DNA from 2 places in the Paraburkholderia sp. IW21 genome. Region 1 is predicted to be linked to the other one. Evidence: riboswitches for the same ligand, from Rfam matches in the RefSeq annotation. Region 1 holds a riboswitch; the other holds the start of a gene.
What was found. Region 1 has a riboswitch for glycine ahead of gcvT (glycine cleavage system aminomethyltransferase GcvT). Riboswitches for the same ligand answer to the same signal wherever they lie in the genome.

Region 1 (4,998 bases):
AGTGCGGGCGGCACTGATGCGGTGTTCGAAGCGGCGATGGCCGAATCGAGCGCATCGACCTGCGGCACGTCCTTCGCACCTGCGGCTTCTGCGAACACGGCGAGCAGATCGGCCAGATCGCGACGCGAGGTGGTTTCATCGATCGACAGACCGACTTGCGTGTCGCTTACACGGCGCAGGTTGATGCGCTTCGCTTTCGCGGCGTCGTGCAGCGCTTGCGTGCGTACACCGCTTTCGAACGTCAGCGTATCGAAGAACGTTTCGTTGACGAGTGTGTAGCCGAGTTGCTTCGCGCCTTCCGCCAGCAACGCAGCGATACGGTTCACGCGCAGCGCGATCGTCTTCAGCCCGTGCGGGCCGTGATATACCGCGTACATGCTGGCCATGATCGCGAGCAGCGCTTGCGCGGTACACACGTTCGAGGTCGCCTTCTCGCGGCGGATATGTTGTTCCCGCGTTTGCAGCGCGAGGCGCAGCGCGGGATTGCCTTGCGCATCGACGGTCACGCCGACCAGACGGCCCGGCATCTGGCGCTTGAATTCGTCGCGCACGGCGAGGTAAGCCGCATGCGGACCGCCGAAGCCAACCGGCACGCCGAAACGCTGCGTGTTTCCGACGGCCACGTCCGCGCCCCATTCGCCCGGCGGCGTGAGGACGGTCAGCGCGAGCAGGTCGGCGGCGACCACCACATGGCCGCCCGCGGCGTGGATGGCGTCGGCCAGCGCGCGGTAGTCGCGCACATCGCCGTTCACGCCCGGGTATTGCAGCAGCACGCCGAACGCATTCGCGTTCGGGGCTTCCGCCGCCGGGCCCACTTTCACTTCGATGCCGACCGGCATGGCGCGCGTCTTCACCACTTCGATGGTTTGCGGCAGCACGTCGTCGGCCACAAAGAACACGTTCGACTTCGGCTTGCCGATGCGTTGCAGCAGCGTCATCGCTTCCGCAGCGGCCGTGGCTTCGTCGAGCAGCGACGCGTTCGAGATCGCCAGACCCGTCAGGTCGACGATCATCTGCTGGAAGTTCAGCAGGGCTTCCAGACGGCCTTGCGAGATTTCCGGCTGATACGGCGTGTACGCGGTGTACCACGCCGGATTTTCCAGCACGTTACGCAGGATCACCGTGGGGGTGTGCGCGTTGTAATAGCCTTGCCCGATGTACGAGCGGAACACCTGGTTCTTGTCCGCCAGCTCACGCAGCGCGGCGAGCGCTTCGGCTTCGCTTTTCGGTTGCTTGAAGGGCCCGAGCGGCAGCGGCTCGGTGCGGCGGATCGTCTTCGGAATGACGGCGTCGATCAGCGCGGCGCGCGAGGCAAAGCCAAGGGCTTCGAGCATCGCATGCTGGTCGGCCGAATCCGGGCCGATGTGCCGTTCGGCGAAGGCGTCATGCACTTCGAGCGCGGCGAGCGAGAGAGGAGTGCGGTTCATCAGACGATCCGGGTGTTCGAGCTTCATGAGGTGTTCCTGCCGGTGCGGGCGTCGTTTCGACAATTGAAGCGGACGCGCCGCACCTGTCGGGTTTAAACGTAATGGTGAAACTTGCGATGAATCAGGCGCCGATCGACTTCGTATACGCGTCGGCGTCCATCAGGCGGTCCAGCGATGCGTCCGCGGCCGGCTTGATCTTGAAGAGCCAGCTGTCGTACGGCGCGGTGTTGACGCCATCCGGTGTGTCGGCGACGGCCGGGTTCGCTTCGATGATTTCGCCCGAAACCGGCGCGTAGATATCGGAGGCGGCTTTTACCGACTCGATCACGGCGACGGTGTCGCCTGCCGTGACGGTCTTGCCCAGTTCCTGGACTTCGAAGAAGACGATATCGCCGAGCGCTTCCTGCGCGTGGTCGGTGATGCCGACCGTCAGCGTGCCGTCCGCTTCAGTGCGGACCCATTCGTGCGATTCGGTATATTTCAGATCGGCCGGGATGCTCATCGGATGCTCCTATGCGGTGTGATTCGGTAATGATTTAAAAGTGGTGACGCACGCGCCGGCTGCTTAAACCGCGAGCACTTTGCCGTTGCGCACGAACGGCAGTTTTACCACGCTTGCGGGGACGTTTTTGTCACGAATCTGGACGTGAACGGTATCGCCCGGCTGCACGCCTTTCGGCACCCGCGCGAAGGCGATCGATTCCTGCATCGTCGGGGAAAAAGTGCCGCTGGTGATTTCGCCTTCGCCCTGCGGCGTGACGACTTTCTGATGAGCACGCAGCACGCCTGCCGCCTTGCCGTTTTCCTTCAACAGGATCAGGCCGACGAAAGCGGCCTGCGAGCCGTCGGCTTCAAGTTTGCCCTTGCCGACGAAGTCGCGCGGCGAGGTCAGGTCGACGGTCCATGCGAGGCCGGCGTCCAAAGGCGAGACGTTGTCGTCCATATCCTGGCCGTACAGATTCATGCCGGCTTCGAGGCGTAGCGTGTCGCGCGCGCCGAGACCCGCGGGGCGCACGCCTTGCGCTTGCAGCGCGTTCCACAGCGCTTCGACGTGATCCGCCGGGACGATGATTTCGAAGCCGTCTTCGCCGGTGTAGCCAGTGCGGGCGACGGTCAATTCACCGAACGGCGTCTCGGCGACGCGCGCCGCGTTGAAGGGTTTCAAAGTTTCAGTGGCGGCACGTGCGGACGGCACGGTTTGCCAGACTTTTTCGCGTGCATTCGGGCCTTGCACGGCGACGATCGCGTAATCGCGGCGCGGCGTGATAGTCAGTCCGAAACTGCCTTCGGCGTTGAGCTGGCCGAACCAGGCGATGTCTTTGTCGGCGGTGCCGGCGTTGACGACCACGCGGAAATGATCTTCGCCGAAGTAATAGACGATCAGATCGTCGATCACGCCGCCGTTCGGATTCAGCAGACAGGAATAGAGCGCGCGGCCGGGCGTTTGCAGCTTGGCGACGTTGTTGGCCAGCGCATATTCGAAGAAAGCGCGCACGCGCTCGCCGGTGAAATCGACGACGCACATGTGCGAGACGTCGAACATGCCGGCGTCGGTGCGCACGGCGCGGTGTTCGTCGATCTGCGAGCCGTAGTTGACGGGCATGTCCCAGCCGCCGAAATCGACCATGCGGGCGTTATGTGCACGATGGGTGGCGTTGAGCGGGGTGTGTTTGAGTTCGGTCATGGGGCCTCGGGCATCTCGAGAAACAAAAAAGGCCATGCGGCGCCAAGCCTCGCGGCTGATGCCTGCGAGCGGTGCGTTGCATGACCCCTCTGTCCTCGATACCTGAGAGATTGCGCCGCCGTGAGGACGTTGCTTCGTCACGGTGAGACGCGCGCCCCTTCGGTGGGCAGCCTGCCAAATCTGCTCGATGTAGACGACGCAGACGGCTACTGCCGCTCTCCAGAGTGCGAAAAACCTGGGCCTGATGTTGCCTTGACGCGGGTTTTTCGACGCGGTCGGTCCTTTTGCCTGAGAGTTTGCGGGTGTGCCCCTTCGGCGGCGCGGCCTGCGGTTTTCTGCGGCCAGCACGCTCTCCCGACGCGTGCGGCGAATGTACGCGAGGGCCGGGGGCTTGTCAAATAAAGGCCCGCAAGGGGCGTGGCCGTTGGTGCGGCGGCTTCGCGCAGGTCAAAAAAAACGCGGGACGTGATGCCCGCGCTCGGTCTGCTTCAGGTGCCTTTACGTCGCGATTATTCGCCGATGGCGTGAGCGGCGTTGTCCAGTTCCTGGTTCAGCACGCGCTGTTCGTCGCCGGACAGGCCGCCGCCGTGTTGCGCGGCCATGTCGTGGGCTTCCTGACGGATCACGTCGAGCCGATGATGCAGGGCGCCGCCTTGCGGGGGCGGATAGTAGCCCTGGCTGACGCGGGCGTCGATGCGGCGGCGCAGGTTGTCGATACGGCCGTCGACCTGATGGAGCCGCTGATCCGCGATTTGCTGCGGGTTAGGGCGCGGCGCCGGCGCGGGTTGGGGCGCCACCACGCAGGCGGCCAGTGAGGTGAGCAGAGCGCATGCGACTAGCGCGCGGACGATACGGGGCATGGACTCTCCGGAAGTCATTGTCGTTTTGTGGTGCTGCTGGGGTAGCAACGGATTACTGCGGCTTCGCGCTGACCGGGGAGGCGGCGTTATTTGTAACGTTATGTTCCTTTCGGAGTTGTCAGGAATTTGCTTGAAAGCTCAGCGAATGCGTTCGAACGGCAAGCGAACGCCTTCCTCCGAGCTTCGGGCCGCAAGCTCGATAACCGTCATCACGTCGACCGCATCCTGAGCGCTGACCGGAAATTTCACGCCGTTTTGAATGGCATCGGCCAAGGCAATATAAAAGCCAACATATTCCCCATGACGGGTAGGCAGTTCCCGCTCGACGTCCTGGTCGCCTTCCTGAACGCGCAGCACCCCCGCCGCGTTGCCGGCGCCAAAGCCTTCATCGCCAGGCCGCAGTCCAGCCTTCAACTGATCTTCCTGCGTATCGAGCCCATATTTCACATAGCTCCCGCGCGTGCCGTGAATCGCGAACCTCGGCGCGACCAGCGCAGTCAACGCGCTCGCGTGCAACACCACCTCGAACTCTCCGTACCCCAATTGAATATGCACGTAGTCCGGCGCGCTGGCCTGATCGCGATGCGTTCGCACCGTCGCGGAAACTGTCGCCGGGGCGCCGAACAATGCCAGCGCCTGGTCGATCAAATGCGGGCCAAGATCAAACAGCAAGCCGCCGCCGCGCGAAGCCTCCTCGCGCCACCGCTGCCGAACCTCGGGCCGGAAACGGTCGAAATGCGATTCGTATTGCGTGATGCGCCCCAACTCTCCGCTGGCGAGCAGATCCCGCACGGTGAGGAAATCACCGTCCCAGCGGCGGTTGTGGAAAGGCACGAACAGCTTGCTGCGGGCCAGTGCGATGTTGGCAAGCGTGTGAGCATCGGCGGCAGTCAGCGTGACCGGTTTGTCGACCACCACATGCTTGCCCGCTTCCAGCGTGCGGCGCGCCAGGTCGAAGTGCGTGTCATTGGGCGTCGCGATCACGACGCACTCGACTTCTTCGAGCGCGAGCAACGCGTCGAGATCG
Region 2 (4,998 bases), on a different contig from region 1:
AAACGACTGACGACGAAAATCGCAGCCTCGCGGCATTCGTGCGCGACGCCGGTGGCTATGAAAAAACCACGGTTGCGCTAGAGGAGTTTCGCTGGGCCGACTTCTTTCGGCACCACTTGCCGAGGCTTGGCGGCAAGGACGACAAGTTCGACGCGCGGGTCAAGCGCGGCGTCGAACTCGCCCACAGCGAATTGGCACTGGGTCTGCCGGGTTACCGCCCGCGCTGATTTCAACGACGCGGATCGAGTGCGATCCGCACCGCAAGGCCGGCGAGCACCGTGCCCATCAGCCAGCGTTGCACCCGCAGCCACACCGGCCGTCCCGTGAGAAACCCGGCGATCGAACCCGCCATGATGGCAATCAGCGCATTGACCGTGACGCTGATAACGATCTGCACGCAGCCGAGCGCGATCGACTGCGAGAGCACGCTGCCGTGCCCAGGTGAAATGAATTGCGGCAGCAGCGACAGATACATCACGGCGATCTTCGGATTCGCGAGGTTCGTGACGAGGCCCATCGTGAACAGCTTGCGGCGGCTGTCGTGCGGCAGATCGCGCACCTGGAACGGCGAGCGCCCACCCGGCTTGACCGCCTGCCATGCCAGATACAGCAGATAGAGCGCGCCGGCGAAACGCAATGCGTCATAGGCGTACGGTACCGTCAACAGTAGCGCGGTGATACCGAACGCGGCGCAGAACATGTAGAACACGAAGCCGAGCGCGACCCCGCCGAGCGACACGAGCCCCGCGCGCCGCCCCTGACAGAGCGATCGCGAGATCAGATAAATCATGTTCGGCCCGGGTGTAAGCACCATGCCGAGCGAGACCAGAGCGAAGGCGAGCAGCGTTGTGACAGCGGGCACGGCATTCTCCTTTGTGAATTGAAATCGGGCAATGCCGCCAAATATAGCCGATGTAAAGGATTCGGCCCTTGATTCGGGCTTTAAAAAAGCTGCGCGCAAGAAACACTTGCGGCCAAATAATTTGCCCGGTATCGTCGAGCCGTTCTGCAATGCAGCGCGGGAGAGATCGTCAGAGAATTGTGACGGCGCCGACGGAGCAACCGCCCCGGAAACTCTCAGGCAAAAGGACCGCGCAGCGGGAACATCTGGAGAGCGGCGCCGTGCGCGCCCACCGAAGGGGATTCCCTGCAAACGGCTCGCGTCACGCTCGCCGGCGGGCGGGAAGAAACTCTCAGGTACATGGACAGATGGGGCATCGACGCCGGTTTCGATATGAAATCGACCCCGGTGATGCTCAACTACTCTGGATCATGTCATGTCACGAATCGCCATCATCGGCGCCGGGATTACCGGCGTCACGACTGCTCACGCCCTGGCGCAGCGCGGCCACCACGTCACCGTGTTCGAACGTCATCGCTACGCGGGCATGGAGACCTCGTTCGCCAACGGCGGCCAGCTGTCCGCCAGCAATGCCGAAGTCTGGAACAGCGCGGCCACCGTGCTGAAGGGCTTGCGCTGGATGCTCACGCGCGACGCCCCGCTCCTGCTCAATCCCACCCCCACGTGGCACAAGTATTCGTGGATGGGCGAATTTTTACGGCAAATCCCGCGCTACCGCGCGAATACCGTCGAAACGGTGCGGCTTGCGATTGCGGCCCGCGAACATCTGTTTTCGATTGCGGAGAGCGAAGGGATCGACTTCGATCTGGAGCGGCGCGGCATTTTGCACATCTATAAGACACGCAAGGAATTCGATGCGGCGAGCAAGGTAAACGAATTGTTGCGTGAGGGAGGACTTGATCGCAATGCGGTGACAGCGAGCGAGTTGCACGGGATCGAGCCCACGCTGCACGGCGATTTTTTCGGCGGCTTCTTTACGCCGTCCGATTCCACGGGTGATATTCACAAGTTTACGCGTGGGCTCGCTCAGGCGTGCGTGCGGCACGGAGTGCAGTTTCATTACGATGCGGAGATTACGTCGATCGAGCAGCCGGCCGATGGGCAATTTTCGCTGATGGTCAATCTCGAAGGTGAGTCGCAGCGTTTTGCTTTCGAGCGGATCGTGGTGTGTGCCGGCGTAAAGAGCCGGGATTTCGCGGCGATGCTCGGCGATCACGTGAATGTGTACCCGGTCAAGGGCTATTCGATCACGGTGTGTCTCGACGATGAAGTCAGTCAGCAGCGCGCGCCCTGGGTGAGCTTGCTCGATGACAGCGCGAAGATCGTGACGAGCCGGCTCGGCGTGGATCGGTTTCGCGTGGCGGGCACGGCGGAGATCAATGGGTTCAATCGGGATATCCGGTCGGATCGGATTGCGCCACTGGTGGATTGGACGCGGCGCTATTTTCCTGAGGTCTCGACCTCGCGGGTGATTCCATGGGCGGGATTGCGGCCGATGCTGCCGAGTATGTTGCCGAAGGTGGGGCGTGGGAAACGGCGCGGCGTTTTTTATAACACTGGGCATGGCCATTTGGGGTGGACATTGTCGGCGGCTACTGCGCAAGCCGTGGCAGGTGCAATCCAATAAATTGAATTAGCCTACGCCGCGCTTTTCGTGTCGCTTGATGTCTGTGTGCCAGCGGCGCCGGCACACAGATACCCTTCAACGCCGAGGGCAAAGCCCGCTACATCTGCTAGTGTTATCCCATACCCGCTTTACCGGCGAGCCCGCATGCCTAAATTCCACTCCACCGCGCGCAGTTCAGCAAGCACACGCCTGAGTGATGCCCAAATCGCCACGGAAGCCAGAACGCGGCTGGCGTGGGACGCCGCTGTCCCCAACGAGGCGATAAAAATCAAAGTCTCCCGTGGCCGGATCACGCTGCTCGGCGAGCTTCAACGTGAGCGGCAAAGAAGCGCGGTACTTGAAGACGTCGCGCGCCTGTTCGGCGTAACAGGCGTCGCCGACCACACCACGATCAAGGCAGAATAAGCTCAACCGGAGCCGGCCTGAGCCAGCATCGCTCGACAATGCCTCGCAATCTGCTTCTCCTCCTCGGTATGAAGCGCCCTTACCTTCCCCGCCGAATCCGCTTCCGATAGCCCCAAAAACGAAAGTCCCTCGCACACTCGCTGGCGAATCTCCTTACTGTGTTCGCCGATGCCGCCCGTGAACACCAGCAAATCAATCCCGCCCAGCAAAGCCGCGTAAGCGCCAATCGTCTTGCGCACAGCAGTGGCAAACGCATCGAGCGCCAGCGACGCATTCGCATCGCCCGTCGCAGCGCGCCGTTCCAGCGCCTGCATATCGCTCTCGCCATCGGCGAAACCAGCGAGGCCGCTCTGGCGATTCAGGAGTATCTCCAGCGCGTCGGCATCGAGCTTCTCCACGCGCATCAGATAGAGGAGCACACCCGGATCGAGGTCGCCGCTGCGGGTGCCCATCGGCACGCCGCCCGTCGGTGTCAAACCCATCGACGTATCGACGGATCTGCCGTACTGCAACGCGCATAAGCTGGAACCGTTGCCCAGATGCGCGAACACCGCACGCGGCGGCAAATCGGCGCCGAGCCGCACCACCAGCGATTCATACGACAGCCCGTGAAAGCCGTAGCGAATCACACCGGCATCCACATAGCGGCGCGGCAACGCAAGCTGTGCCGCGCGTGGCGGCAGCGTCGCATGAAACGCCGTATCGAAGCAGGCGAAATGCTGTGCGTCGGCAAAAATCTTCGCTGCCTCGTCGATCAAGGCCAGCGCCGGGGGGATATGCAGGGGCGCGAAGTGCACGGCGTCCTGCAGGCGTTGCCGGACTTCAGGTGTCAATCGCTGGTGCGTGCGCAGATGCGGGCCGCCATGCACCACGCGATGCCCCACCGCCGTAGGCCGCTTGTGCTTCTGTTCCGCCAGCACGCGCGAGAGCGCCTGCAACGCATCGGTTTGCGACTCAAGTACCTGCTCCTGCTTCACCAGCACGCGGCCGTCGGACGACATGATCCGCAAGCTGCCGTCGCCTCGCCCGATGCCTTCGGCGCTTCCTTCCAGCAGCAACGATTCGTCATCGTCCGAGTGCGTGAACAGCCCGAATTTCAGCGATGACGAACCGCTGTTCAACACGAGGATCGTCGGTTTGTCAGTCTGGTCGCGGGTCTGCTTTTGTGTCTCCATATCAGGCCTCGCTCAGTCTTTCCACGTCCAGTTGCGGATCTCTTCCTTGTCGATGCCCTCGGCATGCGCATACGCAAGATGCTCGATGACCTGCCCCCGCAGCCACTCTTTCGCGTGATCGCCGACGCCGCGCAAAGCCGGCACGCGATCGATCACGTCGATCGCCAGCGAGAAGCGGTCGACCTGGTTGATGATCGCCAGTTCGAGCGGCGTGTTGATGTTGCCCTTCTCGTGATAACCATGCACGTGCAGATTGGCGTGATTGGTGCGGTTATAGGTGAGCTTGTGCACCAGCGATGCATACGAATGGAAGTTGAAAATCACCGGCTTGCTGGTGGTGAACAGCGAATCGAAGTCGCGACTGGACAGGCCGTGCGGATGCGCCTGCTCGGGCATCAGGCGGAACAGATCGACCACGTTGACGAAGCGGATCTTCAGATCGGGAAAGCGCGCCTTCAGAATCTGCACGGCGGCGAGCGCTTCCATGGTCGCGATATCCCCCGCGCAAGCCATCACCACGTCCGGCTCGACGCCCTGGTCGGTCGACGCCCAATCCCAGATGCCGATGCCTTTGGTGCAATGCGTGACGGCCGACTCCATGTCGAGATATTGCAGATGCGGCTGCTTGTCGGCGACGATCACGTTGACATAATCGCGGGAGCGCAAACAATGATCGGCGACGCTCAGCAGACAGTTGGCGTCAGGCGGCAGATAAATACGCACCACGTCCGGGCTCTTGTTTGTCACCACGTCGAGAAAGCCCGGGTCCTGGTGTGTGAAGCCGTTGTGATCCTGGCGCCACACCAGCGACGTGATGAGCAGATTGATCGACGGCACCGGCTGCCGCCAGCCGAGATCACGCTTTGCCTTCTCCAGCCACTTGGCGTGCTGGTTGAACATCGAATCGATCACGTGGACGAACGCTTCGT

Region 2: it holds a riboswitch for glycine, as region 1 does, so the genes downstream of both, ACAX43_RS18660 (D-amino acid dehydrogenase) here and gcvT (glycine cleavage system aminomethyltransferase GcvT) in region 1, are expected to answer to the same signal.

What each region holds. Positions count from the first base shown of each region.
Region 1 is NZ_JBGGWA010000010.1:154,698-159,695, forward strand. Features, by position in the region: gene gcvP (aminomethyl-transferring glycine dehydrogenase) at 1-1,454, opposite strand, end outside; gene gcvH (glycine cleavage system protein GcvH) at 1,549-1,929, opposite strand; gene gcvT (glycine cleavage system aminomethyltransferase GcvT) at 1,993-3,111, opposite strand; glycine riboswitch at 3,191-3,344, opposite strand; glycine riboswitch at 3,377-3,478, opposite strand; gene ACAX43_RS23170 (hypothetical protein) at 3,621-3,971, opposite strand; gene ACAX43_RS23175 (oxidoreductase) at 4,110-4,998, opposite strand, start outside.
Region 2 is NZ_JBGGWA010000007.1:227,048-232,045, reverse strand. Features, by position in the region: gene ACAX43_RS18670 (ParB-like protein) at 1-227, shown strand, start outside; gene ACAX43_RS18665 (LysE family translocator) at 230-862, opposite strand; glycine riboswitch at 1,010-1,103, shown strand; gene ACAX43_RS18660 (D-amino acid dehydrogenase) at 1,278-2,489, shown strand; gene ACAX43_RS18655 (BON domain-containing protein) at 2,634-2,894, shown strand; gene ACAX43_RS18650 (acetate/propionate family kinase) at 2,897-4,069, opposite strand; gene ACAX43_RS18645 (phosphoketolase) at 4,082-4,998, opposite strand, start outside.